4 regions of the Kitasatospora sp. NPDC097643 genome follow, and region 1 is predicted to be linked to each of the others. Evidence: riboswitches for the same ligand, from Rfam matches in the RefSeq annotation. Region 1 holds a riboswitch; each other region holds the start of a gene.

Region 1 (7,504 bases):
CGGGCAGGCTGTTGCTCGCGGTGGCGCAGCGGGCGCACGACGCCGGGGTGGACGTGGACGCCGCGCTGCGCTCGGCCGCGCGCGGTTACCGGGACGTGGTGCGCGCGGCCGAGGGGCTCGAGCCGGACGAGGAGTAGCCGCGCAGGGCGGCCTCAGGCCGCCGTGGCGGTGTGCTCGACCGGGTGCCGCTGCGGCGGGACGGGCGGGACGACCTCGCCGATCGCCTCGCCGACGAGGGCCAGGAGTTCGGCGAGGCGCTCCAGGTCGAGGTGGTCGGGCAGGTCGGAGAGGGAGATGATCCGTTCGCCGCCGGGGCCGGCGACGCAGAAGAGGTCGATCGGTCCGAGGTGCTTCTCGGCGGTGTCGACGAGGGCCGCGACGTCGCTGGGGCGGCGGATGTCCCCGCTGACGCCGACGACGGGGCAGCCCGTCCGGTCGAGCTCGGTGGCGAGGTCCTCGGCGACGCCGACGTGCTGGTCGGCGATCAGCATTCCGGCGGCGCCGGCTGCGGCGAAGCGGCGGGCCAGGTCGGCTCCCGACCCGCCGTCGAGTACCGCGATCACGACGACTGCCCCGCTGACCCTCATTGGTCGCTCCTCCCTGTGGGCGGCACCGCACCGGCGCCCACGATTTCTGCGGAGGATCGTAGGCAGGTCCTGACCCTCCGCAACAGGGATTACCCCGCAGGTGACCAGGCTCACGCCCACCGCACGGTTAAGAGCTGTCCAAGGAGGTTTCCCGACCCGGCCGCGCCCGACCCCGCCCCGACCCGCGTCCGAGCCGCGCCCGACCGGGAACCGACCCCGCCCCGAGCCGTCCCCGAGCCGTCCCCGGGGCGGGTGACCCACCGGATACCGTCGACCCATGCCAGTTCAGCCCGACCCCGCCGCCCCGCAGCTCTTCACCTGGGAGTTCGCCGCCGACCCGTACCCCGCCTACGCCTGGCTGCGCGAGCACGCCCCGGTGCACCGCACCACCCTGCCGAGCGGGGTGGAGGCCTGGCTGGTGACCCGGTACGCGGACGCCCGGCAGGCGCTGGCGGACGGCCGGCTGTCGAAGAACCCGGCGCACCACAGCGAGCAGGCGCACCGCACCGGCCGGGTGGGCATCCCGGGGGAGCGGCAGGCGGACCTGATGACCCACCTGCTGAACATCGACCCGCCGGACCACACCCGGCTGCGCCGCCTGGTGTCGAAGGCGTTCACGCCGCGCCGGGTGGCGGAGTTCGAGCCGCGCGTGCAGCAGCTCACGGACCGCCTGATCGACGGCTTCGCGCAGCGCGGTTCGGCGGACCTGATCCACGAGTTCGCCTTCCCGCTCCCCATCTACGCGATCTGCGACATGCTGGGCGTGCCGGCCGAGGACCAGGACGACTTCCGCGACTGGGCCGGGATGATGCTGCGACACACGAAGCCGGGCCACGGCGGCGCCCAACGCGGCGGCGTGGGGCGGGCGGTGAAGCGGATGCGGGCGTACCTGCTGGAGCTGATCCACCGCAAGCGGGCGGACCTGGGGGACGACCTGATCTCGGGGCTGATCCGGGCGAGCGACCACGGCGAGCACCTGACCGAGAACGAGGCCGCGGCGATGGCCTTCATCCTGCTCTTCGCCGGCTTCGAGACGACCGTCAACCTGATCGGCAACGGCACGTACGCGCTGCTGCGCAACCCGGAGCAGCGGGTGTTGCTCCAGGAGTCGGTGGCGCGCGGCGAGACCGGGCTGCTGGAGACCGGGATCGAGGAACTCCTGCGCTACGACGGGCCGGTGGAGCTGGCGACCTGGCGGTTCGCGACCCGTCCGCTGTCGATCGGCGGGGTGGACATCCCGGTGGGCGATCCGGTGCTGGTGGTGCTGGCGGCGGCCGATCGCGATCCGGCCAGGTTCGCGGACGAGAACACCCTGGATCTGGCCCGGACGGACAATCCGCACCTGGGTTTCGGGCACGGCATCCACTACTGCATCGGCGCTCCGCTGGCCCGCCTGGAGGGGCGGAGTGCGCTGGCCACGCTGCTTTCCCGGCTGCCGGATCTGCGGTTGGCGGAAAGCCCGGAGAATCTGCGCTGGCGGGGTGGCCTGATCATGCGTGGGCTTCGTGAACTTCCGGTCGAATTCAGTCCGGAAACCCACTCGCCGCACGCCCGCCCCGACGCTCCGACACGCTGACGGGGCGTCGCCAACGCTCTCCTTACCCCGGTATGAACACCCATCAATCCGGACAAACAGCCTCCGTTGGTAGGCGATCGACCACGGGCCGTAATTTCTGTGTGATGTCGGTGATATGAGCTTGTGATTGCTCTGAGGATCTGTCTACTCTCCGTGGAGTTCGCAGCTGCGGACCTCGTGCGCGGAACGCCGAATCCTGCCCGCCGCGCCACGGGAAACCGACCAGAACCCTGGGCAGGGGCGGGGGAACCAGGTTTGTTGCCGTCCTCCACGGCTTGGGGTGAAGCCGCCCGAGCGGAATCGTTTCCGCTCACCGGCGGCCGGGCCACCTCCCGGTCCGAACCCGACAGCTCACCTCGCAGGCGTGCGGAGAGGGACCCTTCATGCTGTTCGTTGGAACTGGCCGTCACCGTCGTCGCACCCAGGCCGAGAAGGCCATCGCCGTCGCCGGTGTGGCCGGCGTCGGACTCGCGATGCCGATCCTCACCGCCACCGGTGCCTCCGCCGCCCCGGCCTCCACCTGGGACGCGGTCGCCCAGTGCGAGAGCGGCGGCAACTGGAGCATCAACACCGGCAACGGCTTCTACGGCGGCCTGCAGTTCACCTCCGGCACCTGGAAGGCGTACGGCGGCACCTCGTACGCGCCGCAGGCCAACCAGGCCAGCCGGGCGCAGCAGATCACGGTGGCCGAGAAGGTGCTGGCCTCGCAGGGGCCGGGCGCCTGGCCGGTCTGCTCGCAGAAGGCCGGCCTGTCGAAGGGCGGCGCCCCGGCGGCCGTCGACTCCGCGGCCGAGGCCCAGCCCGCCGCCCAGCCCGCCCAGCAGGCCCAGCCTTCCCAGCCGAAGCCGGCTCAGAAGCCGGTGCAGCAGGCCAAGCCGCAGGCCCACGCCCAGCAGGCCCAGCCGCAGCAGTACGCCCAGCCCCAGGCGCAGCCGCAGACCCAGGCCCCGGGCTTCTCCGGCAAGGCCGGCTGGGACGCCGACGCCAAGGTGTTCTGGTACCAGAACAACGGCGCCTGGTACTGGACCAGCCACCAGAGCGTCTACCAGCAGTACGCCCCGCAGGCCGCGGCCCAGCCCCAGTACGCCCCGCAGGCCGCCCAGGCCCAGCCCGCCCCGGCCCCGCGCGCCGCGGCCCCCGCCGCCGCCCAGCAGGCCGGCCACGACTACACCGTCCGGGCCGGCGACACCCTGTCGGGCATCGCCACCGCCCAGGGCGTGTCCGGCGGCTGGCAGTCCGTCTACGAGGGCAACCGCGCCACCGTCGGCGGCGACCCGAACCTGATCGTGCCCGGCCAGGTGCTGCACCTCGGCTGAGCCCGCGCCGGTCCGGCGGGTGAGCGAACGAACTGACGACCTGGCGATCTGACGAGCGGACGAGGGGGCCACTCCGGGCAGGACCCGGACCCCTTCGTCCGTCTTCGCCCCTGATTCGCCCACTTCGGTGGGACAACCAGGTGAACTACCGGTGGGTAGTCGGGCCACACGCTGAGACGGTGCCGAGGCCGACGTGGCCCCGGGAGCCCGGGCGGTTAGGCTCTGGTCGTAACGACTCCGCAATCATCCGGCCGACATCACCACCGTCGGCCGGACCCTGCTTCCGCAAGGAGATGCCTCGTGCCGTCCATCGATGTCGTCGTAGCCCGTGAGATCCTCGACTCGCGTGGCAACCCCACGGTCGAGGTCGAGGTCGGCCTCGACGACGGCAGCACCGGCCGTGCCGCTGTCCCGTCGGGTGCCTCCACCGGCGCCTTCGAGGCGCTGGAGCTTCGCGACGGTGACAAGAACCGCTACTTCGGCAAGGGCGTGGAGAAGGCCGTCCTGGCCGTCATCGAGCAGATCGGCCCGGAGCTGGTCGGCTACGACGCCACCGAGCAGCGCCTGATCGACCAGGCCATGCTCGACCTGGACGCCACCCCGGACAAGTCCTCGCTCGGCGCCAACGCCATCCTGGGCGTCTCCCTGGCCGTGGCGCACGCCGCCTCCGAGGCCAGCGACCTGCCGCTGTTCCGCTACCTGGGCGGCCCGAACGCGCACGTCCTGCCCGTCCCGATGATGAACATCCTCAACGGTGGTTCGCACGCGGACTCCAACGTGGACATCCAGGAGTTCATGATCGCCCCGATCGGCGCGGAGTCCTTCTCCGAGGCCGTCCGCTGGGGCGTCGAGGTCTACCACACCCTCAAGGGCGTGCTGAAGGACCGCGGCTTGTCCACCGGCCTCGGCGACGAGGGCGGCTTCGCGCCGAACCTGGACAGCAACCGCGAGGCGCTGGACCTCATCATGGAGGCCATCCAGAAGGCCGGCTACGTGCCCGGCCGTGACGTCGCGCTGGCCCTGGACGTCGCCTCCTCCGAGTTCTACAAGGACGGCGCCTACCAGTTCGAGGGCAAGGCGCTGTCCGCCGCCGAGCTCATCGAGTACTACGCCGAGCTGGTCGCCGCCTACCCGCTGGTCTCCATCGAGGACCCGCTGGACGAGTCGGACTGGGACGGCTGGAAGGCCATGACCGTCAAGCTGGGCGACAAGGTCCAGCTGGTCGGCGACGACCTGTTCGTCACCAACCCGGCCCGCCTGGCCAAGGGCATCGAGACCGGCACCGCCAACGCGCTGCTGGTGAAGGTGAACCAGATCGGCTCGCTGACCGAGACCCTGGACGCCGTCGAGCTGGCCCAGCGCAACGGCTACCGCTGCATGATGTCGCACCGCTCCGGCGAGACCGAGGACGTCACCATCGCCGACCTGGCCGTCGCCACCAACTGCGGCCAGATCAAGACCGGTGCCCCGGCCCGCTCCGAGCGCGTCGCCAAGTACAACCAGCTGCTGCGCATCGAGGAGATCCTCGACGACGCCGCCGAGTACGCCGGCCGCGGCGCCTTCCCGCGCTTCCGCTCTGCGGAGTAACGAGCACAGCCGCTCCGCGGAGTAGTCGGTACGGTCCGTCCGAGGGCCGAGCGCGCCAGGTGGCGCAAGCCTGACCGGTGCCCCGCCGTTCACCCCGTAGGGTGGACGGCGGGGCACCGTCGCGACAGGAGGGGACACGGGAGATGGCAGGCTGGAGGATCCCGGGCTTGGCGGCCCGACCCCGGTTCACGAGCCGGGCGACCGTCCTCGTCCTGGTGCTCTGCTCGCTGGTGGCGATCCTCGCCTACCCGACGCGGCAGTTCATCTCCCAGCGCGCCGAGATCTCCGCCCAGCGGGCGAAGGCCGACCACGCCCGGCAGCAGGTCGAACAGCTGCGCCGGGAGAAGGCCCGCTGGCAGGACCCGGAGTACGTCAAGGCGCAGGCCCGCGCCCGGCTGCACTACGCGATGCCGGGGGAGACCCCGTACATCGCGGTGGACCCGGCCGCATCCGGTGCCGCCCAGCCCTCCGCGGCCCCCGGCTCCGCCTCCGCCGCGGCTTCCTCCTCCGTCGGCGCGGCCACCGGCCCGGTGAAGGCCGCCACGCCCTGGTACGCCAGCATCTGGGACTCGGTGGACGCCGCCGCCACCGTCGCGCTGGCCCCCGCCTCCCCCCGTCCGCTTTCCCCGTCCTCCGCTGGAGACCGCTCCCCCCATGACCACTGAGAACCACCCCACCGTCTCCGACGCCGACGTCGCGGCCATCGCCGCCCAGCTCGGCCGGGTGCCGCGCGGCCTGCGCGGCGTGGCGCACCGCTGCCCCTGCGGCAACCCGGACGTCGTGGAGACGGCCCCCCGGCTGCCGGACGGCACGCCGTTCCCGACGCTGTACTACCTGACCTGCCCCAAGGCCGCCTCGCTGATCGGCACCCTGGAGGCGGACGGCGTGATGAAGGAGCAGAGCGCCCGGCTCGCCGAGGACCCGGAGCTGGCCGCCGCCTACCAGAAGGCGCACGAGGACTACATCGCCCGGCGCGACGCCATCGAGGTGCTGGAGGGCTTCCCGAGCGCCGGCGGCATGCCGGACCGGGTGAAGTGCCTGCACGTGCTGGTCGGCCACTCGCTGGCGGCCGGCGAGGGCGTCAACCCGCTCGGTGACGAGGCGATCGGGATGCTGGAGGACTGGTGGGCCAAGGGCCCCTGCGTCTCCCCGGCCGAGGTCGCGGCGGCCGGTGAGCGGGTCGTCCGCAACCGGGCCAAGGAGCAGGACCACGAGGCCGTGATCGCGGCCAAGCAGCAGAAGACCGCCGAGCGCGCCGCCAAGAAGCGCGCCGCCGAGGACGCCGAAGCGGAGCAGGAGTCGCAGTGAGCATGACCCGGGTGGCCGCGATCGACTGCGGCACCAACTCGATCCGCCTGCTGGTCGCCGATCTGGATCCGGCCACCGGGGAGATCACCGACCTCGACCGTCGGATGATCATCAACCGGCTGGGCCAGGGCGTGGACCAGACCGGGCGGCTGCACCCGGACGCGCTGGCCCGCACCTTCGCGGCCTGTCGCGAGTACCGGGAGATCATCACCGGCTTCGGGGTCGGCCCGGAGCGCACCCGCTTCGTCGCCACCAGCGCCTCGCGGGACGCCGAGAACAGCGACGAGTACGTCAAGGGCGTGCGCGAGATCCTGGGCGTTGAGCCCGAGGTGGTGAGCGGCGAGGAGGAGGCGCACCTGTCCTTCGTCGGCGCCACCAAGGAGCTGACCGGCGGCCAGTTCCCGGCGCCGTACCTGGTCTTCGACCTCGGCGGCGGCTCGACCGAGTTCGTGCTGGGCGGCGAGGACGTGCAGGCGGCGCGCTCGGTGGACATCGGCTGCGTGCGGCTCACCGAGCGCCACTTCGGCGGGGTCGAGCTGCCCTCCGCGGAGCAGATCGAGGCCGCCCGGGCGCATGTGCGGGCCGAGCTGGACAAGGCGGAGGAGGTCGTCCCGCTGACCGGTGCGGCCACCCTGGTGGGCCTGGCCGGCACGGTCACCACGGTGTCCGCGATCGCCCAGGGCCTGCCGGGCTACGACTCGGCGCTGATCCACCACTCGCGGCTCAGCCGGGAGCGGGTCGCGCAGATCGCGGCCGAGCTGCTGACCGCCACCCACGCCGAGCGGGCGGCGATCCCGTCGATGCACCCGGGCCGGGTGGACGTGATCGCGGCCGGCGCGCTGGAGCTGCTGGAGATCATGACCCGGACCGGTGCCGCCGAGCTGGTCGTGAGCGAGCACGACATCCTGGACGGCATCGCCTGGAGTATGGCCTCCTGACCACCCGCGCGCCTTACCCGACCGGCCCCGGCGCCCCTTTCGGGGGCCCGGGGCCGGGGCGCGCCCGGGCCGGTGCGGAAAAGTTCGTGAATTTCTTCACATGACGAGCCCGCCATTCGTCGGAGCTGCCGGTCCGCTACGTCCGAAATGCGGGACTGAAGGTGTGCCGTCCGTGACGCCCGCTGGATCGCA
Region 2 (7,504 bases), on a different contig from region 1:
CGGCGGACTGGTGGTGGCCGGGGCCTCGGCGGTGCTCGGCGGCGCGCTCGGCTTCCTGTTCGGGGTGCCCCGGGTGCGCGGCGGCGCCGGCGAGCCGCAGGGCACGTACGCGCCGAACACCAACCTGGAGCAGGTGTCGGACTGGCTGACCAAGGTGCTGCTCGGCGTCGGGCTGACCCAGCTCGGCTCGCTCGGCGAGCGGCTGCACCAGCTCGGGGCGGCGCTGGCGCCCGCGCTCGGCGGGGAGGACGGCGCCGCGCCGTTCGCGGCCGCGCTGGTGCTGTACTTCCTGGTCTTCGGGTTCCTGGCCGGCTGGCTGGTGACCCGCCTGACCCTGCCGCAGGTGCTGACCAACGCCGACGACCAGGCGCTGGAGCTCTTCCTCGCCGGGCAGGACCGCGACCGGCGGGGCGACAAGGTGGGCGCCGACGACCTGCGGGTGCGCGCGATGCAGCACCTCGGGCTGCTGGGCGGCAGCGCGGAGCAGCCCGCCGCGCTGGCGGCTCAGCTGCCGCCCTCCTCCTCGGCCTCGGCCGGGCCGGAGGGCGTGGTGGCGGAGGTCCGGTCGACCGCGCGCCGCTCGGCGCTCACCGCCGACCAGGTGCGGGACCTGTTCGCGGACGGTTCGGAGGGCCGCCGGATCCAGGCGCTCGCGCTGATGCAGGGCGACCCCGCGCTAGCCGACCTGCCGAGCGTGCTGGAGGCGATCGAGCGGCCCCGCTCGGGCTTCGAGCAGTACCACGCGCTGCTGGCCGCCCGGGGCCTGCTCTCCCGGCTGCCCGCCGGCGAGGCGCAGCGGCTGCGCGACGCGGTGGCCGGTCAGCTGGTGCTGCCGGACGGCATCCCGTACGGCTCGGACCGCAGCTGGCTGGCGGAGAAGATACTGTCCCGGCTTCAGGTCGCGGCGTTCCTGCCTCAGCAGTCGGCCGCACCGGCCCCCGCCCCGGTGGAGGCGCCCCCGGTGGAGAACCCCTAAGGCGCAACCCCGGCTCCGGGCGTGGCGGCCCGGCGGCGGTGGTCGGCGGCCCGCAGCACCAGGACGCGCCGGGTGCGCCCGTCCCCGGCGCCCGGGAGGCGGTGGACCTCGCTGGCGATCCGGCGCTCGCCGAGCGCGTACCGCAGCCCGTCGAGGTGGCCGCAGCGGCGGCCGCGGCCGTCGCACAGCGGCTGGACGCGGACCTCGCCGGCCGGGGAGGTGACCCGGACCAGTTCCGCCAGTGCCGCCAACTGCCGCTCCGGGCCGAAGACTTCGGGGTAGGCGAAGAGCAGGTGGCCGCTCAGGGTGAGGGCGAAGACGCCGTCCGCGAACGGCAGCCGGGGCAGCGCGGCGGCCAGGTACCACTGTGGGTGGGCGGCCGCGTCGGCGGTGAACAGCCGGCGGGCGCGGTCCCAGCTGCGCAGGTAGCGGTCCGCGCGGTGGGGGTGCGGCGGCGGGTACCGGGCCGGGCGGGCCGCCATCGCGGCCGCCATCGACGCCCGGCCGGCCAGCGCGTGGGCGGCGACCTCGGCCCGGGGCAGGGCGTACGCGGGGTCGACGGCGATGACCCGGCAGCCGAGCCCGCGCGCCTCGGCGGCCAGTCCGGCGGCGCCGCCCGGGCAGTCCAGCAGCGGTCCGGGCAGGGCGGCGAGCCGGGCCCGGGTGAGGCCGAAGAGCCCGCAGTACTCGTCCAGCGGGCGGGAGGTGACCAGGACGCCCGGGGTCACGGCCGGGGTTTCGGCGGACACCCGGCCATCCGAACACGGCCCGGCCCCGTCCGCACTCGGGAGCGGATCCGGAGTGCGGACGGGGCCGGGTGGGGCCGGGTGGGGCCGGTTCGGGCGGGCTGAGCGGCGGGCGCGGGTCAGCCGGCGAGCAGGCCCCGGACGGCGACCCGGTGCACCTTGGTCAGGCCGCGGACCAGCTGCGCGGTGAGCAGGACGATCAGCAGCCCGGCCAGCGAGACCCCGGCGATCTGCCAGACCCCCTGGACGTCGTACACGTGCCGGACGTTGTCGCTGTCGCGGAAGTCGAAGACCCGGTACCCGTGCCAGGAGGTGTAGGTCGGGAAGACCCAGTGGTAGACCGGGTAGAGCGCCATCGCCCAGCCGAGCACCAGGAACACCAGCGACACCGAGAAGGCGAACACCGCCCACGGGAACATCAGCACCTGGTACAGCGCGCCCTTCCAGCCCGCCGCGTCCGCCAGCCGCGCGGTGATCGCCCCCCAGCCGCCCGGCCGGACCTGACGCACCGGTGCCGGACCGGGCACGTCCAGGGCCAGCATGCCGCGCGCCCGGGCCCGCTCCAGCCGGCCGAAGCCGCGGCCGGCGGCGGTCAGCCCGGCCAGCATCGGCAGGCCGAGGACGGTGACGAAGGTGCCGACGCCCAGCGCGAACAGGGTGATCGCGACGCTGAAGCCGGCGACCGCCACCGGCAGGCCGGTCAGCAGGAAGCCGAGCTCGCGGTAGTGGTGCGCGGAGAACGGCGCCCGCCAGAACGCCGGCGGCTGCTCCGTCCGGCGCACCCGGGCGCCCGGGTACCCGTCACGGCCGTACCCGCCGAAGGCGTCCCGGTCGCGGTCCTGCGCGTGCTGGATGCTGCTCATGTTCCGGCCTCGGCCCCTCGTTCTCGGCTGCTGCTGTCCTCGCCTGCTGACGTCCTCAAGTCTTCTGGAACCGCGGGCCGGAGGGCATCCGGTGCGCTGCCGGACCGGGGGTGGGGTTAACCCCCCGGTCGGTCGACGGCGCCCGGGGTTCGGTGGTGCTCGCGGACGGCCGGGCGCGGGCCGGTGACGCGGACCGGGACCAGGCTGCCGACCCCACCCGCGACCAGCGGTTACCGTTCGGGCTATGAACGACGAAGACCTGCGGCTCGCCCCGCGCACCAGGGCCGCCGACCTGCTCGCCTGGGCGGCGGAGCAGGGCCGCACCCCGGTGGCCGAGGCGCCGCTGCGCACGGTGCTGGCGCTGCTGGAGCTGGGCGGGGGCAGGATGCACGACGGCTGGCCCGAGCTGACCTCGAACGCGGTGGAGCACCTGCTGTACGAACGACTCCACCTGTACGTCCAACCCGCGCCGGAGGAGGACCCGTTGGCGTACGGCGAGGCGGTCCGACTGCTGATCGACCACCAGCGGGCGGCCCGGCGGCTGAACGCCAAGCGCCAGGAGCGGCTGCACGCCGAGGCCGAGTGGCAGGGCGAGGTCGCCGCCGGGCTGCTGCGCCGCGCCGACCTGGTCACCTGGCCCCGGCTGTACGCCCTGCTGCTGCACGCGCACGACGTGGACCTCACAGACGGGGCGGACGGCGCGGCGGTACGGGACTGGCTGACCGGCTTCCGCGCACTCGCGGAGGAGGAGCGGCTGGCCGCGTTCGCCGCACTGGTGCCGACCGGCTGGCTGGACGAGATCGACGAGCAGGGGTGGGGGCCGGCCCGGGTGCTCTCGGTCGGCATGGCCACCGACGGCGCGCGCCGACTGCTGGAGCAGGGCCTGATGCGGCGCAGCTACCGCAACCTGGCCGAGCTGACCGCCCTCGGGCGGCCGATGCCGGACGAACTGGCCGGGGACTTCGGGCAGTTCGAGGACGCGGCGGCGGAGGCGGCGCTCGTGCTGTGCGGGGAGTGGACGGTACCGGGGCTGCCGCGGCTGCTGATCGAGGAGTTCCCGGAGCTCGCGCCGGAGCCCGGGCAGGAGGAGATCGACGCGTACCTGGCGCAGCTGCCGCCGGAGGAGTGAGCGCGAGGGCCCCGGCCGCCGTGGGGCGGGCCGGGGCCCTCGTCGTTCGGGGGTGTCGCCGTTCGGGGTCCTCGTCGTGCGGGTCCTCGTCGTGCGGGTCCTCGTCGTGCGGGGGTGTCGCGTCAGGGGTTGAGGCCGTGCTGCTGGAGCCAGGTCTCCGGGTCGACCGGGGCGCCGCCACCGGGGCGGACCTCCAGGTGCAGGTGCGGGCCGGTGACGTTGCCGGTCGCGCCGACCTTGCCGATCTGCTGGCCGGAGGCGACCTTGCCGGAGGCCTTGTTGATCGCGGAGAGGTGGTTGTACCAGATCTCGGTGCCGTCGGGCAGGGTCTCGATGATCCGGTAGCCGTACGCGCCGGCCCAGCCGGCCGAGGTGATGGTGCCCTGGCCGATCGCGTACACCGGGGTGCCGGTGTCGGCGGCGAAGTCCAGGCCGGTGTGCAGGTGCGCCCAGTAGCGGGCGCTCTGGCCGTAGTGGGCGGAGAGGTAGTAGTCGCGCAACGGCAGGGTGAGCGCGGCGGCCTTGGCCTTCTCGGCGTCCTCGGCGGCCTTCTTCGCCTCGGCCTCCTTGGCGGCGGCCTTCGCCTCGGCCTCCTGCGCGGCCTGCACGCGGGCGCTCTCCTCGGCGGCGGTGCGCTGGCTGTCGGCCTGAAGCTGGATGCGGGCGGCGAGCGCGAGGCCGGGGTCGGCGGAGAGGGCGACCGGGGTCTCGTCCGGGGCCTCGACGGCGGGCGCGGCGGCCGGGGTGGCGGAGGCGAAGCCGGTCGCGCCCAGGGTGGCGGCGACCGCGGTGACGCCGAGCAGCGGGGAGGCCCCGCGGGTCTGACGCGGCATCCGGTGGCGGTTGGCCTCGGCCTCCGGGCCCGGGAATCCCTCCTCGGGCCCGTCCGGCGCGGGGTGGTCGAGGAGCTGGGTACCGGCTGCGGGGCCGGCGGGGTGTGCCGGGGTGTGCGTCGACGCCACGGAGGCGCGCTCCTTTCCTTCCTTCGCGCCTACCGGGTTAGCTGACGGGTTCGGAGCAGGAAGGTCTCCTACGGCCGGGCCGGAGCCCCGCCGATTCACCCCAAGGAACGTGGTTCCCCGGCTCCCTGACCTGCCCGGAGGCCGGCCGGCGGGATTAGGCGACGGCGCACGGTGCCGTCTGGGTACGGCGTTGACGACCGCGCTGCGTTATCAAACGTTAATCCTAGGGCGCCCTGATTCCAAGCCATCGGCCCACCCTTCGCCGCACCCTTCGCCGCACCCTCCGCCCTCACCGGCACCACCCCGCACGATGGGGCGTCAACGAACGACCCCTTATCTGAGTACCCGTACTCATGTGTCGGCGACCTGGCCGACCGCATCCTGGCGGCATGAGCGCACCGATGCAGACACGCACCACGGCCGCGTACTACATCCAGGCCGTCCTGTCCTTCGCCCTGTCCGGCAGTGCCCTCGCTGTCGGCATCGCCTACCTGCCGGTCGGCGGCTGGACCCGGGCCTTCCTCGGGATCGGCCTGCTCTACACCGTCACCTCCTCGTTCACGCTGGCCAAGGTGGTGCGGGACCGGCAGGAGACCAACGAGATGGTCACCCGGGTGGACCAGGCCCGGCTGGAGAAGCTGCTCAGCGAGCACGACCCGTTCAAGGTCGAGGGGGTCTGAGGGGGTCTGAGCACGTCTGAGCGGGTCCGGGCGCCCGAGCGGGTCGCGACGAGCAGGATCGACTTCGGGTCGATGGCTTGACGGCTAAGGCTATTAGCCTTAGCTTTATGGCTATCGGCAGCACCGCCGATGACAGTCCCCGGCGGACCGAGGAGGCCCACCATGAACGGCACCAGCACCCCCGCCACCCAGTACCTCGACGTCCCCGGCGGCCGGATCGCCTACGACGACACCCGGCAGGGCGACGGCGCCCCCGTCGTCCTGCTCCCCGGGATGCTCGACACCCGCGCCGCCTACCGGCACCTCCACCCGCTGCTCACGGCCGCCGGCCGCCGGGTGATCACCATGGACCTGCGCGGCTTCGGCGAGTCCTCGATCGTCTGGGACGACTACTCCCCCGCCGCGATCGCCACCGACGTCCTCGCCCTGCTGGACCACCTCGACATCGACCGCGCCGTCCTGGTCGGCAACTCCTACACCGGCGCGACCGTGGTCAAGCTCGCCGGGGACGCCCCCGAGCGGGTCGCCGGCATCGTCCTCCTCGACGCCTTCGTCGAGAACCTCCCGCCGAACGCCCTCATGCGCGGCGTCGTCCACGCCATGGGCACGATGCTCGTCCACTGGCCCGCCTTCTGGGGCTTCTACCACCGCAAGATGGCCTACCCCGGTGCCAAGCCCGCGGACTTCGACGCGTACGTGAACGGGCTCGTCGCCGCCATGCGCACCCCCGGCCGCAAGACCGCCATCCGCGGCCACGTGCGCGGCGACTCGGCACCGATCGGCTGGAGCGCCGCCGTCCACTGCCCGGCGCTCGTCCTGATGGGCAGCAAGGACCCCGACTTCCCGAAGCCCGAACTGGTCGCCGACCGGCAGGCCGCCGCGCTCAAGGCGCGGAAGGTGATGATCGAAGGGTCCGGGCACTACCCGATGGCCGACAACCCGCAGGCCACCGCCGAGGCCCTGCTGCCCTTCCTCGCCGAACTCGGCTGACCCGCCGGACCCGCCCGACTCGCCCGACCACCGCTGCCACGGAGAACCCGACACCATGCCCCGCGTAGGCCTCACCCCCGAGCAGGTCGTCGACCACGCCCTCGCCCTCATCGACGAGCAGGGCACCGACGCCCTCACCCTCGCCGCCGTCGCCGCCCGGGCCGGCGTCGCCACCCCCTCGCTGTACAAGCACGTCAGCGGCGGACTCGCCGAACTGCGCCGGCTGATCGCCGTCCGGGTCACCGAGGAGCTCGCCGACCGGCTCGCCGAGGCCGCCGTCGGCCGCAGCGGGGACGACGCCGTCGCCGCCGTGCTGCGCGCCTACCACGCGTACGCCACCGAACACCCGCACCGCTACAACGCCCTCCCCCAGGCCCCGCAGCCCGACGACGACCTCACCCGCGCGGCGACCCGGCTGGTCGGAGTGATCATCGCCGTCCTGCGGGAGTACGGCCTCGACGGCCCCGAGGCGATCCACGCCGCCCGCACCGTCCGCTCCCTCGCCCACGGCTTCGCCTCCCTCTCCATCACCGGCGCGTTCCAGCTCGCCGAGGACCTCACCACCACCCAGACCCGCCTCATCACGCTCCTCACCAACGGCCTCCACAGCTGGCCCTCCCCCTGAGCGGAGGGCGGACGCCGGTGCCGGTGGGACGGCCGGGTCACCATTGATCCGCATAAGAAATAAGGTGTTAAGAACCGAGTGCCCGCTGGGGCACCCCTAGGGCACCCACCCCCTCGGAGCGGAAAGGCCGGGTATCCGATGGACCTGACCTCGCCGTGGCTTCCCCCGGCCGAGGACGAGGGCCGGACGCCGCGCAGCAGTCCCACGGCCCGCAGTGCCATGCGCTGCGTGCGGTTACTGCTCGGCTGCACCAGCGCCGCCGAACTGCTCGGCACCGTCCTGGCCGAGGGCCCGAGTTGGATCACCGGCGAGGGTTCCGCGCTCTACCTGCTGGATTCCGCCGGAATGCTCCGGCTCACCGCCTCGCACGGGCTGCCGGACTGGGTCCACGAGCGCTACGGCGTCGTCGATCCGGCCGGCGACCTGCCCGCCGCGATGGCCCTGCGGCTGCGCCGCCCGTACCTGCTCTCCCCCGAGCACACCAGCGTCGACTACCCCAACCGGAACGTCGGCATGGGCACCGGGATGGTCGC
Region 3 (7,504 bases), on a different contig from region 1:
CGGTGGTGGAGCAGGGTCAGCGTGCGGGTGGCGCGGGTGAGGGCGACGTAGAGGTCGCGGGCGCCGTGCCCGGGCCGGTCGAGGATCGCGGCCGGCTCGACCACCACGACGGCGTCGAACTCCAGCCCCTTGCACGCCGCGACGGTGAGCGCGTCCAGGCTGTCCGCCAGGTCGTCCGGCGCGATCACGCCCAGGGTGCCGACGGGAGTGGGGAGTCGGGCGAGGGCGGCGGCGAAGTCGGCGTCCGGGACGGCCACCGCGCGCGGGCGTCCGCTGCCGGGGCGGATCGACTCGGGCGGCTGCCGGTCGGGCGTGACGGTGCGCAGCACGGCGGCTGCGAGCGCCATGATCGGCGCGGGCGTACGGTAGTTGACGGTCAGTCGCTCCTCGCGCCAGCGGCCGGGCAGGTGCGGGTCGAGCATCTCGGCCCAACTGCGGGCGCCGGCGGGCGATCCGGTCTGGGCGAGGTCGCCGACCACGGTGAGCGAGCTGGTCGGGACCCGCCGCAGCACGGCGCGCCAGGCCATCGCGGAGAGCTCCTGCGCCTCGTCCACGACGACGTGGCCGTACGCCCAGGTGCGGTCGGCGGCGGCGCGTTCGGCGGTGGAACGGAGCGGGCCGTCGTCCTGGAAGCGTTCGGCCAGTGAGCGCGCGTCGAGGAGTGCGTTGCCGCTTTGCCCGGTGATGGTCAACACGCCCCGGGCGTAGGCGAGTTCCTCGTCGTGCGGGCTCTCCTCGTCGTCCCGGGCGGGGGTCTCGGTGCCGAGCAGCTCGGCGGCCTCGTCCAGCAGCGGGACGTCCTCGACGGTCCACGGGGAGCCGGGCGGGCGGAGCAGGGCGGTCTGCTGCTCGGGGGCCGCCTCGGCGAGCAACTCGGACTCGGTGAGCAGCCGTTCGAGCAACTGCTGCGGGGTGAGCAGGGGCCAGAGCGGATCCAGGACGGCGCGGATCTCGGGGCGGGCCCACAGCTCGCGCGGAGCGTGGTGCGCCTCCTCCTCGTCGTACGGGCGGCCGAGGGTGAGCGCCTGGGCGATGGCCAGGGCGTCGAGCAGGGTGCGCAGGTAGTACGCGCGGGCCCGGTTGTGCGGCAGCCGCAGACCGCGGGCGGCGTCCCGGGCCTCGGCGCAGGCACGGGCGGAGACCCGCAGCCCCTCGCCGAGGTCGAGGCCGGTGGCGGGCGCGCACTGGTGGGCGGCGACGGCGCGGCGCAGGACCTCGGCCATCCGGCGGCCGCCCTTGGCGACGGCGGTGGCGGGGGCGTCGGTGCGGGTGGCGGTGATGCCGGGGTAGAGCTCGCCGACGGTGCGCAGCACGACCTCGCTCTCGCCGAGGGCGGGCAGCACCTCGTCGATGTAGCGCAGGAAGCCGGGGCCCGGACCGACCACCAGGACGCCGCGCCGCTGGAGCGTGGCGCGGTGGGTGAACAGCAGGTAGGCCGCGCGGTGCAGGGCGGTGACCGTCTTGCCGGTGCCCGGGCCGCCCTGGACGACCAGGGCGCCGGGCAGCGGGGCGCGGATCACCCGGTCCTGTTCGGCCTGGATGGTGGCGACGGCGCTGCCCATCCGGCCGGTGCGGGTGCGGTTCAGTGCCGCGAGCAGGGCGGCCTCGCCGACCAGGGTGTGGCGGCCGGACTCGTCGAGGCCGGCCAGGTCGAGCGCCTCGTCGTCCAGGCCGGTGAGGGTGCGGCCGCGGGTGTGCAGGTGGCGGCGGCGCAGCACGGGGCCGGGGCGGGCCGGGGTGGCGGTGTAGAACGGCCGGGCGGCGGGGGCACGCCAGTCGAGCAGAAGCGGCTCGTGGGCCTCGTCGGTCAGGCCGATGCGGCCGAGGTAGCGGACGGTGCCGTCGCGCTCGTCGAGCCGGCCGAAGCAGAGGCCGCGTTCGACGGCCTCCAGCCGGGCGGCGCGGTCGGCGGCCTCGCGGGCGCGCACCTCGCGTTCGAGCCGGGCCTGGTGGGTGCCGCCGGCGGCGGCCTCGTCGAAGGCGTGGTCGCGGGTGCGGCGGGCCTGGGCCCGGGCGGTGTCCAGGCGTGCGTAGAGCCGGGTGAGGTGGGCCTGTTCGGTGTGCAGTGCCTCGGTGAGTGCGGGTTCCGCTGGAAATCCATGCATCGATGTGGTATCCTTGCGGCGAGAAGTTTGTGGAGCGTCACCTGATTGACGTTCAACCGGCCCAGCCTAGCCGGTCCGCCGACGTTTGGCGTGACCTCGGCTGTTAGGCTTGCGAAGCGTGAGCGCGAAGCCCCAGATCCCCAATGTCCTGGCCTCCCGGTACGCCTCGGCGACCCTGGCCCAGCTCTGGTCCCCCGAGCACAAGGTGGTCCTCGAGCGCCACCTGTGGCTCGCCGTCCTGAAGGCCCAGCAGGACCTCGGCGTCGAGGTGCCGGCCGAGGCCGTCGCCGACTACGAGCGGGTGATCGACCAGGTCGACCTCGGCTCGATCGCCGCCCGTGAGCGGATCACCCGCCACGACGTGAAGGCCCGCATCGAGGAGTTCAGCGAGCTCGCCGGGCACGAGCAGATCCACAAGGGCATGACCTCCCGGGACCTGACCGAGAACGTCGAGCAGCTGCAGATCCGTCAGTCGCTGGAGCACGTGCGCGACCGCACGGTGGCCGTGCTGGTCCGCCTGGCCGGTCTGGCCGCGCAGCACTCCGAGCTGGTCATGGCCGGTCGCTCGCACAACGTGGCCGCGCAGGCCACCACCCTGGGCAAGCGCTTCGCGTCGATCGCCGACGAGCTGCTGGTCGCCTTCCGCCGCCTGGAGGAGCTGATCGCCCGCTACCCGCTGCGCGGGATCAAGGGCCCGGTCGGCACCGCCCAGGACATGCTGGACCTGCTCGGTGGCGACACCGAGAAGCTGGCCGAGCTGGAGCGCCGGGTGGCCGGCCACCTCGGCTTCGACAACGTGCTGACCAGCGTCGGCCAGGTCTACCCGCGCTCGCTGGACTTCGAGGTGCTCACCGCCCTCGTCCAGCTGGCCGCCGCGCCGTCCAGCCTGGCCAAGACCATCCGCCTGATGGCCGGCCACGAGCTGGTCACGGAGGGCTTCAAGGAGGGCCAGGTCGGCTCCTCCGCGATGCCGCACAAGATGAACACCCGCTCCTGCGAGCGCGTCAACGGCCTCGCCGTCATCCTGCGCGGCTACGCCTCGATGACCGGCGAGCTGGCCGGCGACCAGTGGAACGAGGGCGACGTCTCCTGCTCGGTGGTGCGCCGGGTCGCGCTGCCGGACGCCTTCTTCGCCTTCGACGGCCTGCTGGAGACCTTCCTGACCGTCCTCGACGAGTTCGGCGCCTTCCCGGCCGTGGTCGAGGCCGAGCTGGACCGCTACCTGCCGTTCCTCGCCACCACCAAGGTGCTGATGGGCGCGGTGCGCGCGGGCGTCGGCCGGGAGACCGGGCACGAGGTCATCAAGGAGCACGCCGTCGCCTCCGCGCTGGCGATGCGCGCGGGCGCCCGGGAGAACGAGCTGCTGGACCGGCTGGCCGCCGACGAGCGCATCCCGCTGGACCGGGCCGCGCTGGACGCGCTGCTGGCCGACCGGCTCTCCTTCACCGGTGCGGCCGGCGCCCAGGTCGCCGAGGTGGTCCGCCAGGTGGAGGCCGTCGCGGCCGCCTACCCGGAGGCCGCCAAGTACGCGCCCGGCGACATCCTCTGACGCAATCGCCGGAGGCTCTAGGTCAGCTCTCCGAGGGCCCTGCCGCCGTTCCGGTGGCGGGGCCCTCGTGCGTGTGGACGTGGCCCGGGTCGAGCGGCGGGGTGGTGCCGCAGCACCACTCGCAGTCCGGCTCGGCCACCGGGTGGTCCTCGGGCGCCAGCACGTTGCCCCGGACGGTGGTGAAGGCGATCAGCCCGCCGCCGGCCAGCAGCCCGGCGCAGATCAGCATCGCGGTGTGGAAGGCCGAGTCGACGGCCGACGGCACCCGGTAGGCGTCGCCGCTCAGACCCGCCAGCGCGGGGAGCGCGGCGACGGCGAGCAGCCCGGCGGCGCGGGCGGCGGCGTTGTTGACGCCGCTGGCGATGCCCGCGTGCCGGACCTCGACGGCCGCCAGGACGGTCGCGGTCAGCGGCGCGACCAGCAGCACCATGCCGCAGCCCATCACCGTGACGGCGGGCAGCACGTCCACCCAGTAGGAGGAGCCGGGGCCGATGCGCAGCATCAGCAGCACCCCGGCGGCGCACAGCAGCGGGCCGACGGTCAGCGGGATCCGCGGGCCGATCCGCTTGCCGAGCCGCCCGGCCCGGGCCGACAGGGCCAGCATCAGCACGGTGATCGGGATCAGCGCCAGCCCGGAGACCAGCGGGGAGAACCCGGCGACGATCTGCAACTGCACCACCAGCAGGAAGAACACGCCGCTGAACGCCGCGTACACGCAGAGGGTGACCAGGTTCACGGCGGTGAACAGCCGGGAGGAGAAGAGGCCGAGCGGCAGCATCGGCTCCGGCGCGCGGCGCTCCACCCGGAGGAAGGCGATGCCGAGCACCACCCCGGTCGCCCCGGTGAGCCAGACGCCGGGGGACAGGCCCTCGCCGGCCGCGGTCAGTGCGTAGGTGACGGCGCCGAGGGCGAGCGCGGCGAGCAGCGCGCCGGGCACGTCGAAGCGGCCGGTCGCGCTCTCGTCCCGGCTCTCCGGGACGAACCGGGAGGTCACCGCGACGACGGCGGCGGCGAGCGGCAGGTTCAGCAGGAAGATCCACCGCCAGCCGGGGCCGTCCACCAGCCAGCCGCCGAGGAAGGGGCCGACCGCGGCCGACACCCCGCCCAGGCCCGACCAGAGGCCGACCGCGGCCGAGCGGTCCTCCGGGTGGAAGACCGCCTGGAGCATGGCGAGCGAACCCGGGGTGAGCAGCGCCCCGCCGATGCCCTGCACGGCGCGGGAGGCGATCAGCACGTCGATGGTCGGCGCGGCGGCGCAGGCCGCGGAGGCGGCGGCGAACCAGACCACGCCGATCAGGAAGACCCGGCGCCGGCCGTACCGGTCGCCGAGTGCGCCGCCGAGCAGGATCAGCCCGGCGAGGGTGAGCAGGTAGGCGTTGAGCGTCCACTGGAGGGAGGCGAGGGAGGCGCCGAGGTCGGTGCCGATCCGGGGCAGGGCGACGTTCACCACGGTGCCGTCGAGCATCGCCATGCTGGAGCCGAGCACGGTTGCCAGAAGTACCCAGCGTCCCTGCGCGGTGCCCAGGCGCAGGGTGCCGGCGGCGGAGGTGGTCACGGCCTGATCCTGCGCCCGACGGGGCTGACGTGACAAGGGTCACCGGGGGCGTGTCGGTGGATCGCGGTGCGTGATCGAGCGGGTGCGCTGCGCTGACGGTTTCGGCGCAGCGTGCTGGATCAGTGGCACCGGGTCAATGGATTGTGCACGTACTGTGCAGCCGATCATCCGCAGCGTCACCGCATTCCGCGGAATCGACGCGGATTCGGGAGATCGACATTGCTTCACCCGGACGGATGGGTTTTAGTTCAGCGACCGCCCGGCCAGCCCGGACGGATCCACCGGGTGGAACGCCGAGTCCTGCCGCTGCCCGGTGGTTCGAAACGAACTCTGTACGGCAGGAGCGGGGGACCCACAGGTAAGTCGCCGGACAGGAATTCACGCGCTTTCACGTGCCGAATTCCAGGACCGGCTTGGGGTGAAGCCGCACATGCGGCCGGGCGAACTCCAGCCCGAACCCGACAGCTCACCTCGCAGGCGTCGGAGAGGAAACTTCCATGCCTGCTCAGGCTCGTCGTATCACCCTGCCCCGCGCCGCCCGCATCGGCATCGCCACCGCCGTCACCGGCGTCTCCTTCGCCCTTCCGCTCGTGACCGCGATGAGCGCCTCGGCCCACACCACCCCGGCCGCCCCGGTCGCGCACACCTCCAGCTGGACCGGCGCCACCAGCGTCGACGCCAAGCCGGCCGCTCCGGCCGCCCCGGCCGCCCCGGCCGCCGCCAAGGCGCACGAGAGCTACCGCGTCGTCAGCGGTGACAGCCTGTCGAAGATCGCCGAGGCCAAGCAGGTCGACGGCGGCTGGCAGGCGCTGTACGAGCACAACCGCGAGGTCGTCGGCGCCAACCCGAACCTGATCTTCCCGGGTCAGCAGCTCGCGCTGGCCGGCCACCAGGCCGCGGCCCCGGCCGCGCCGTCCTCGGACGCCGCCCCGGCCAAGCCGGCCGCACCCGCCGTCAAGCCGCAGGTGAAGACCGAGGCCGCCAAGCCGGCCGCCCCGGTGCAGACCCAGGTGCAGACCGCCGTCGCGCCGAAGCCGGCCGCCGCCGTGACCGCCGCCCCGGCCGCCGCCAGCACCTCCGGCTTCGTCGCCCCGCTGGCCCACCCGGTGCTCGGCGAGGCCTACGGTGTCGCGGGCTCCATGTGGGCCTCCGGCCACCACACCGGCCAGGACTTCGTCGCCGCCACCGGCACCCCGCTGCGCGCGGTCGCCAACGGTGTCGTGGTGAAGGCCGGCAACGGCGGCGCCTACGGCAACGAGGTCGAGATCAAGCTCGCCGACGGTCACTACGCCCAGTACGCGCACCTCTCGGTGATCGGTGTGACCATCGGTCAGACCGTCACCGTCGGCCAGCAGATCGGCCTCTCCGGTGCGACCGGCAACGTGACCGGCCCGCACCTGCACTTCGAGATCCGTACCGGTCCGGAGTACGGCTCGGACATCGACCCGGTCGCCTACCTGCGGGCGCACGGCGTCGCGCTCTGACCCCTGGGGTCGGGAAACACATAGGGACTACCGCTGATGCGGGGCGAACGACCTCCCGGGATGGTCATGTCGGGTGACCGCTTGACCGGGTGATCGCCGCACCAGTGGACATGGGCGCGGGACACGCCCAGGCCGGCCCGGCTCGCGAGACCTCCGTCGCGAGCCGGGCCGGCCGCTTTCGTTTCCGGGGGCGGCTCCGGGGTTCCGGGGCGCCGCGTCCGAACAGCGGGTGGATCCGAACCGAACAGGGCGTCAACTTCCGCGCCGACTTGTCTGACGATCTGTTCCTTGCGACGGTTTTCGCCCCACCCCGATGCTGTCGGGCAGTCAGCGCCCGGCCTCTCCGGCGGGCGGCACAGCCACGGCGCACGGAGGAGGCCGCATGGCCGTCCAGAGCGGGGACACGACCGGTGAGCGGACCGGGGGAGGTGGGGTCGACCGGCTGAAGGCGAACTCGGTCGGCCTGGTGGGGGTGGTCTTCATGGCGATCGCCACCGCGGCCCCGATCACGGCGATGACCGGCAACCTGCCGATCATCGTCGGGCAGGGCAACGGCGTCGGCGCGCCCGCCGCGTACATCGTGGCCACCGTGGTGCTCACGGTGTTCTCGGTCGGGTACGTGGCGATGGCCCGGCACATCACGGCGGCCGGGGCGTTCTACGGGTACATCTCGCACGGGCTCGGCCGGGTGGCCGGGATGGCCTCCGGGCTGCTCGCGGTGCTCGCGTACATCGTGTTCGAGGCCTCGATCATCGGTTTCTTCGCGTACTCGCTGCGCGGGCTGGTGCGGACGCAGCTGGGGCTGGACCTC
Region 4 (7,504 bases), on a different contig from region 1:
CCGAGGTGCTCAGCGAGACGATCGAGTCGGTGCGCTGCCGCTGGTGCAACGCGGTGGACCAGGTCGAGCTGGTGGCCCGTCCGGGCGCCGAGGGCGTGGAGGCCCCCGCCGAGCAGGGTTGATGTTCCGCCGGTGCGGTGGACGGTGCGCGGCGTGGCCGTCCACCGCACGGGACAATACAGACAAGACGCACGGAGCGTGACGACAGGGACGGCGGCCGCGGGCCGCGCCCCGATGGACCAGGATCGGAGCCGAGGACGTGGTGGACGCAGCGAAGGAGCCCGCCGACCCGCAGGGGCGGCAGTCCGCTGCGGATGCGCCGGCGTCGGCTGTCGAGCCGGTGGAGACCGCCGCCGAGGGCGTGCCGTCCGAGCCCGGTGTCGAGCACGTGGTCGAGCGGCTGGACCGGCCGCTGCCTGAGGGAGTGCGCCGACGGGTCGTCGGTCTGGCGGCGGACGCGCTCGGCGGGCTGCCGCCGGGCGAGCTGCCGCAGAGCCTGCGTCAGTACGCCAAGTTCACCCCGGCCCGGCGGGCCAAGTACGCGGCGACCGCGCTGGCCGCGGCGCTGGAGTCCGAGCCGGCCTTCCGGGTGCGGATAGCGGAGCGGCTGCGGCTGGGTCAGCCGGACCTGGTGAAGGCGCTGGAGTCGGGCAGTGTTCCCGGCGCCGCCGATCCGATGGACGTCGCGGCCGCCGCCTACCTGGTGCGGTCGGCGGGTTGGAGCCGGCTGGTCGCGGAGGCCGGGGAGGAGGCCGAGCGGGCCGGTGCCGAGGGCGCCGCCGCGGAGGCCGCCCGGCTGGTGGAGAAGCTCCAGGCCGAACTGGCCGAGGTCCGGGCCACGGCGCGGGCCGACCTGGACCGGCAGCGGACCGAGTCCGAGGACGTCCGCCGGGAGGCCGAATCGCTGCGGAAGAAGGTGCGCTCGCTGGAGAGCGACACCCGCCGGGCGCAGGCCGAGACCCGTCGGCTGACCGGGGAGCTGGAGGCCGCGAAGGCGCAGGCGGCCGCCGAACGCAGCGCGGCCGAGGGCGAGGCGCGGCGGCTGCGGCACCGCGTCTCCGAGCTGGAGAACGCCGCCGAGCAGGGCCGGCGGTCGGCCCGCGAGGGGCGCAGCGTCGAGGACATGCGGTTGCGGCTGCTGCTGGACACGGTGTTGCAGTCGGCGCAGGGCCTGCAACGGGAGCTGGCGCTGCCGGTGTCGCAGATCCGCCCGGCGGACCTGGTGGAGGCGGTGGTGCCGGGGGCGGCCTCGCCGAACGACGTGGCCCGGCGCGGGCTGGCCGAGGACGATCCGGCGCTGCTGGACCAGCTGCTGGCGATCCCGCAGGTGCACCTGGTGGTGGACGGCTACAACGTGACCAAGACCGGCTATCCGACGCTGCCGCTGGAGCAGCAGCGGATCCGGCTGCTGGGCGGGCTGGCGATGCTGGCCCAGCGCACGCAGGCGGAGGTCACCTGTGTGTTCGACGGCCAGGACCTGGACGTACCGGTGATCATGGCGCCGCCGCGCGGGGTCCGGGTACGGTTCAGCCGGACCGGCGAGACCGCGGACGAGCTGATCCGGCGTCTGGTCCGGGCCGAGCCGCAGGGCCGTCCGGTGGTGGTGGTGTCCGCCGACCGGGAGGTCGCGGAGGGCGTGCGGAAGGCGGGTGCGCGCCCCGTCGCCTCGGTGCTGCTGCTGAACCGGCTGGCACGGCCCTGACCGGTGCCCCGACGGAATGACGCCTGGTCAGCGCCTGGTTTGCGGGCGTGTGGGGATCCGGTGAAGTCATTGGCGGAAGTGGCGTTCACGCCTTCGGGGGAGTGGCGGAATGCTTGGATCTTCACTAGGGTCTGGCGTCAAACCTATTTTCCGGATTCTCACTCGTAAGGGTGAGGCCGATGGAAGAAGGAGCCGGTCCCTTGGCCTCCCACCGCCGTCCCAAGCAGCCGAGTCGCGCGCGGGTCTCCGTGCTCACCGCTGCTGCTGCGACCGCGGTCGCCCTCTCCGCCCAGGTCGCCGCCCACGCCGCGCCGTCGCCGTCCCCCAAGAAGGAGGACGTGAAGGCGCAGATCGACCAGCTCCAGGAGCAGCAGGAGCAGGCGGCGGAGAAGTACAACGGCGCCAAGGAGCGGGCCGACCAGCTCCGCAAGCAGGCCGACCAGCTCCAGGACCAGGTGGCCCGCAGCCAGGAGCAGATGACCCAGCTGCAGACCGGCCTGGCCGCGGTGGCGGGCGAGCAGTACCGCACCGGCGGCATCGACCCGTCCGTCCAGCTGATGCTCTCCTCCGACCCGTCCGGCTACCTGGACAAGGCGTCCAGCGTGCAGCAGGCCAGCGCCAGCCAGGCCGAGGCGCTCAAGGGCCTGCTGGACCAGCAGCGCCGGCTGGACCAGGAGAAGGCCGAGGCCGCGGCCGTCCTCGCCTCGCTCGACTCCACCACCAAGGACCTGAACCAGGCCAAGGCGGACGTCAACCAGAAGCTGAAGGCCGCGCAGGACCTGATGAACTCGCTCAGCGCCTCCGAGCGGGCCGCGCTGCGCGCCCAGCAGGCGCAGGACGACCGTGCCTCGCGCGGCACGGACCGCCCGGACCTCGGCCCGCTGCCGCAGGCCAGCGGCTACGCGGGCGTCGCCGTCGCCAAGGCGATGAGCAAGCAGGGCTCGCCGTACGTGTGGGGTGCCACCGGCTCGTCCACCTTCGACTGCTCGGGCCTGATGGTCTGGGCGTACGGCCAGGCCGGCGTCTCCCTCCCGCGCACCTCGCAGGAGCAGGGCAACGTCGGCACCCGGGTGCCCTCGCTGGACCAGGCCCAGCCGGGCGACCTCGTCATCTACGGCAGCGACCGGCACCACGTCGGGATGTACATCGGCAACGGCATGGTGGTGCACGCGCCGCACACCGGTGACGTGGTGAAGGTCATGAAGGCCGACGCGATGCCGATCAACACCATCCGCCGGGTCTGACGGACCGGCAGATTCCGGGGCTTCCCGGCCGGCCCGGTGATTCGATCAGCTCCGTGTAGGGCGACGATCACCAGCGGTCATCTTCACAAAAGAACTTGGGTATTCTTACGTCATTTTTCTGACAAGGATTTGAACGGATCACGGTTCAGTTACTAGGGTCGTGCTTCGAACCACCGCACTGTCGATCACCCAGCCCGGGTGGCGGCGGTGGTACCGCCGAGTTCGTGAAGCAGCGGGGCAGGCCCAGTGCCTGGCCGACAGGGGAGCCCAGCAGTCGGGGGCGCTGTGGAGCGGAGCCGGGGAACCACGTTCCTCCGGGGTGAATCGGCGCCAGGTCGGCCGCTGGAACGGCCGTGAGGCGTCGTAGGGCATGCTTCCGGCCCGAACCCGTCAGCTCACCCGGTAGGCGGACGCAGGAAGAAGGAGTCCGCCTTCGTGGCGTCCCATCGTCGTCCCAAGCCCGCCGGCCGTGCCCGCGTCTCCATCCTGACCGGTGTGGCGGCCGCCGCCGTCGCCCTCTCCGCGCAGTCCGGCGCCCACGCCGACCCGACGCCGACCAAGGATCAGGTCAAGGAGCAGGTCGACCAGCTCAACGAGCAGGCCGAGCAGGCGACCGAGAAGTACAACGCCGCGCAGGAGAAGCAGCAGCAGCTGCAGAAGCAGGTCAGCGGCCTCCAGGACCAGCTGGCCCGGCAGCAGGAGCAGGTGACCGACCTCCAGGGCGGCCTCGCCGAGATCGCCGGCGAGCAGTACCGCAGCGGTGGGATATCCCAGACCGTTCAGCTGATGCTCTCCGCCAGCCCGGACAACTTCCTCAACCAGGCCGGGACGCTGAACCAGGCCGGCAGCACCCAGAAGGGCCAGCTCAAGCAGCTCCAGGACGAGCAGCGCAAGCTCGACCAGGTCCGCGACGAGACCCAGGGCAAGCTCTCCGAGATGGAGAGCACCACCCAGCAGCTGAAGACCTCCAAGGAGGAGGTCCAGGCCAAGCTGAAGGCGGCGCAGGACCTGCTCAACACGCTGACCGAGCAGGAGCGCCAGGCGATCCGCGCGGCCGAGGAGAAGGCCGCCGCCGACGCCAAGGCCAAGGCGGACGCCGCCGCCAAGGCCGAGGCCGCGAAGGCCGCCGCCGACCGCGCCTCCCGCGACAGCAACCGCACCGACCTGAGCGCCCCGTCCACCCCGGCCCCGGCCGCCACCAGCAAGCCCGCCCCGGCCCCGGCGCCCGGCAGCTCGCGCGGTGCCGCCGCGCTGTCCTACGCCGCCTCCAAGCTCGACAGCCCGTACGTCTACGGCGCCACCGGCCCGAACTCCTTCGACTGCTCCGGCCTCACCAGCTGGGCCTTCGCCCAGGCCGGCGTGTCGCTGCCGCGCACCTCGCAGGAGCAGGCCGGCGCCGGCACCCGGATCGGTACGGACCTCTCCCAGGCCCAGCCCGGCGACCTGCTGATCTTCTACAGCGACGCCCACCACGTGGGGATCTACGCGGGCAACGGCCAGGTGCTGCACGCGCCCAAGCCCGGTGCCGTGGTCCGCTACGAGGCGGTCTCCAACATGCCGCTGTCCTCCATCGTGCGGGTCTGATTCCCGCTCAGGCCCTCGCAGGCCCGGACCTTCCCCGTGAAGGCCCGGGCCTGCGGCTTTTCCCGGCGGCCCGGGCAGATGTCCGATTGCGGATCAAATATTCGGTCCTGGAGGGGTTTGGACTCACTTGCCCGGACTCGCTAACGTCTGCCACCGGACTCCCGCTCGAGGGCCGCCCGCTCCGGTGCGGCCGCGGGGCCGCACCGCAGGATTGGAGCCGCTGCCGCCATGCCCGTGCACCGCCGTTCCCAACTGCTCGCCCGTGCGCTGGTGCTGACCGCGGCCGCGACCACCGCCCTGGGCGTCACCACGGCCGGCACCGCCCAGGCCGCCCCCGGCGCGCCGGACGGGCCGAGCCGCAAGGACGTCAAGGCGCAGGTGGAACAGCTCTACGACGAGGCCGAGCAGGCGTCCGAGCGGTACAACGCCGCGCAGGACGCCCAGCAGCGGCTCCAGGTTGAGACCACCGTCCTCCAGGGCGAGATCGCCGTCGCCCAGGACCAGCTCAACCAGCTGCGCGGTGACCTCGCCACGGTGGCCGGCGCCGAGTACCGCGCCGGCGGCATGGCGCAGACCGTCCAGCTGATGCTCGCCAGCGACCCGGAGGGCTACCTGACCCGGGCCCGCACCCTGGACCAGGCCGCCGAGCGCCAGCAGGAGACCCTGCACGAGCTGGTCACCCGGCAGCGCCGGCTCGACCAGCGCCGCACCGAGACCTCCGCCAAGCTCGCCGAGCTGGAGCAGGCCCGCCGCTCGCTCGCCGACAGCAAGCAGCAGATCCAGCAGCGGCTGACCAAGGCGCAGAAGCTGCTCAACAGCCTGGACGTCGCCGAGCGCACCCGGCTGGCGGCCCAGGACGCCCGGGAGGCCGAGCAGCGCGCCACCCGGGGCACCGACCGGCTGGACCTCGGCACCGCCCCGCCCGCCTCCGAGCGCGGTGCGGCCGCGCTGGCCGCCGCCGTGCAGATGATCGGCTCGCCGTACGTCTACGGCTCCACCGGGCCCCGCGCGTTCGACTGCTCCGGTCTGATGTACTACAGCTGGCGGCAGGCCGGAGTGACCCTGCCGCGCACCTCGCAGGCCCAGGCGTCCGCCGGCCAGCGGGTCAGCCTCTCCGAAGCACGGCCGGGAGACCTGGTGATCTTCTACCGGGACATGCACCACGTCGGTATGTACGCCGGCGGCGGGGTGATCGTGCACGCCCCGTACCCGGGCGCCAAGGTCCGCTACGAGAGCGTCACCGCGATGCCGGTCGCGGGGGTGGTCCGGCTCTGAGCCCGACCGGCCCGATCCCGTCCGACCCCGCCGGCCCGCCCCGCCGTGCGCCGGCCCGCCGTGGCCTGTCCCGGCGCGGTGCGCTGCTGCTCGCGGTCGGCGGGCTGGCCCAGCTGTCGCTGCCGCCGGCCGTCCCGACCGCGACCGCCGTGCGGCCGGGGGCGGACCGGCGGGCCGAGGTGGCGGCGCTGCTGGACGCCCGGGCGCGGGCGCTGGCGGCCACCACCGGGCTGCCGCCGGCCGAGGCCGGGTACCGCAACCTGGTGCTCGCCGGGGCCGACACGCCGGAGCGGCTGACCGTCGCCGCCGATCTGGCGGTCCGGATCGCCGGGTACGACGGGGACCCGGTGGTGTACCCGCGCCGGATCACGCTGGCCCGGGCGGACGGCGGCTGGCGGGTCGAGCGGGAGGAGAGCGCCGGCGGGCCCCCGGCACTCTGGGACCTCGGCCCCGTCCGGTCCGCGCCCGGCGCGCACTGCCTGGTGCTCGGCCTCGCGGACGGCCCCGACCCGGCCGGCCTGGTCCCGGTGGCGGACCGCGCCACCGCGGCGGTGAGCGAGGTCTGGGGCAGCGCCTGGCCGGGCCGGCTGCTGCTCGAACTGCCCGCCACCGAAGCCCAGTTCGCCCGGCTGCTGGAGGCCGACCCGGCCGGCTGGACGGGCATGGCGGCGGTCACCGTGGCCGCCCCCGGCGCCCCCTGGCACACCCCGGCGGACCGGGTGCTGGTCAACCCCGAGGCGTACGGGCGGCTCAGCGACTTCGGCCGCCAGGTGGTCGTCACCCACGAGGCCACCCACGTCGCGACCAGGGCCGACACCCGGGCCTGGACGCCGCTCTGGCTCTCCGAGGGCGTCGCCGACTGGACCGCCTACCGGGGGTCCGGCCGCCGCCCGGAGCAGATCGCCCCCGAGCTGGCCCGGGACGTCGCGGCCGGCCGGCTGCCGACCGCGCTGCCCGCCGACCGGGACTTCGCCGCGGGCGCTGAGGGCATCGCCCAGGCCTACGAACAGGCCTGGCTCGCCTGCGAGCTGATCGCCCGCCGCTACGGCCCCGACCGGCTGGTCGCCCTCTACCGGGCGGTCGGTGCGGCCGACGGCGGGGGCGAGGACCGGGAACAGCGGCTGGACCGGCTGCTGCGGGCCGAACTGGGCCCGGGAACGGCCGAGTTCACCCGGCTCTGGCGGGGCGAGGTCAAGGCACTGGGGAGTTAACGCCGCTGCTCGGCAGGGGCGCCGGGCCGGTCGATGCCGTCCAGCAGGTCCTGCTCGTACGCGATGCCCGGACGCACCGGGTAGGCGCCCGCCGGCACCGGCTCCGGCGTGGCCAGCACCACCGTCGGCGGCAGCTGCGCCGGGCCCCGGGTGGAGCGCCAGAGCCGGACGCAGGAGACCACGGTGGCGGTCAGCAGCAGCAGGTTGCGCAGGCTCAGCACGGTGACGCCCCAGGGCTCGCTGGCGAGGATCCGGCTGAACATCAGCGGGAACTCGGTCAGCGTCAGCGGACACGCCAACAGGATCAGCACCGCCACCGGCCGCTGGCTGCTGCCGCGCACGGTCAGGCAGACCGCCGCGACGCCGATCAGCCAGACCAGGTACTGCGGGCTGATCACCCGGCTCGTGACGGTGAAGATGAGCAGCGTCGTCAGCGCCGCGTCGTACATGGTGGCCGCGTTGCGCCGCTTGGCGGTGAAGCGCCACAG

The links. A riboswitch is a leader RNA that binds a small molecule or an ion and turns the genes downstream of it on or off. The one in region 1 is predicted to bind cyclic di-AMP.
Region 2: linked by a shared signal. The riboswitch ahead of ABTY15_RS05125 (M23 family metallopeptidase) and the one ahead of ABTY15_RS33060 (LysM peptidoglycan-binding domain-containing protein) in region 1 are both predicted to bind cyclic di-AMP.
Region 3: linked by a shared signal. The riboswitch ahead of ABTY15_RS23290 (M23 family metallopeptidase) and the one ahead of ABTY15_RS33060 (LysM peptidoglycan-binding domain-containing protein) in region 1 are both predicted to bind cyclic di-AMP.
Region 4: linked by a shared signal. The riboswitch ahead of ABTY15_RS15485 (C40 family peptidase) and the one ahead of ABTY15_RS33060 (LysM peptidoglycan-binding domain-containing protein) in region 1 are both predicted to bind cyclic di-AMP.

What each region holds. Positions count from the first base shown of each region.
Region 1 covers NZ_JBEOSA010000072.1:4,381-11,884, reverse strand. Annotated here, with positions in the region: gene ABTY15_RS33075 (nucleoside triphosphate pyrophosphohydrolase) at 1-137, shown strand, start outside; gene ABTY15_RS33070 (SDR family NAD(P)-dependent oxidoreductase) at 153-587, opposite strand; gene ABTY15_RS33065 (cytochrome P450 family protein) at 865-2,163, shown strand; cyclic di-AMP (ydaO/yuaA leader) riboswitch at 2,374-2,542, shown strand; gene ABTY15_RS33060 (LysM peptidoglycan-binding domain-containing protein) at 2,547-3,479, shown strand; gene eno (phosphopyruvate hydratase) at 3,780-5,066, shown strand; gene ABTY15_RS33050 (FtsB family cell division protein) at 5,234-5,731, shown strand; gene ABTY15_RS33045 (DUF501 domain-containing protein) at 5,703-6,374, shown strand; gene ABTY15_RS33040 (Ppx/GppA phosphatase family protein) at 6,377-7,312, shown strand.
Region 2 covers NZ_JBEOSA010000005.1:20,980-28,483, forward strand. Annotated here, with positions in the region: gene ABTY15_RS05105 (hypothetical protein) at 1-976, shown strand, start outside; gene ABTY15_RS05110 (hypothetical protein) at 973-1,725, opposite strand; gene ABTY15_RS05115 (sensor domain-containing protein) at 1,842-2,585, opposite strand; gene ABTY15_RS05120 (hypothetical protein) at 2,830-3,714, shown strand; gene ABTY15_RS05125 (M23 family metallopeptidase) at 3,837-4,676, opposite strand; cyclic di-AMP (ydaO/yuaA leader) riboswitch at 4,689-4,847, opposite strand; gene ABTY15_RS05130 (YiaA/YiaB family inner membrane protein) at 5,066-5,356, shown strand; gene ABTY15_RS05135 (alpha/beta fold hydrolase) at 5,519-6,346, shown strand; gene ABTY15_RS05140 (TetR/AcrR family transcriptional regulator) at 6,402-6,971, shown strand; gene ABTY15_RS05145 (SpoIIE family protein phosphatase) at 7,110-7,504, shown strand, end outside.
Region 3 covers NZ_JBEOSA010000037.1:34,477-41,980, forward strand. Annotated here, with positions in the region: gene ABTY15_RS23275 (HelD family protein) at 1-2,105, opposite strand, end outside; gene purB (adenylosuccinate lyase) at 2,215-3,654, shown strand; gene ABTY15_RS23285 (MFS transporter) at 3,677-5,209, opposite strand; cyclic di-AMP (ydaO/yuaA leader) riboswitch at 5,524-5,704, shown strand; gene ABTY15_RS23290 (M23 family metallopeptidase) at 5,707-6,693, shown strand; gene ABTY15_RS23295 (APC family permease) at 7,076-7,504, shown strand, end outside.
Region 4 covers NZ_JBEOSA010000020.1:35,341-42,844, reverse strand. Annotated here, with positions in the region: gene ABTY15_RS15500 (hypothetical protein) at 1-122, shown strand, start outside; gene ABTY15_RS15495 (NYN domain-containing protein) at 341-1,702, shown strand; gene ABTY15_RS15490 (C40 family peptidase) at 1,903-2,946, shown strand; cyclic di-AMP (ydaO/yuaA leader) riboswitch at 3,218-3,371, shown strand; gene ABTY15_RS15485 (C40 family peptidase) at 3,382-4,530, shown strand; gene ABTY15_RS15480 (C40 family peptidase) at 4,759-5,805, shown strand; gene ABTY15_RS15475 (hypothetical protein) at 5,955-7,016, shown strand; gene ABTY15_RS15470 (glycosyltransferase 87 family protein) at 7,013-7,504, opposite strand, start outside.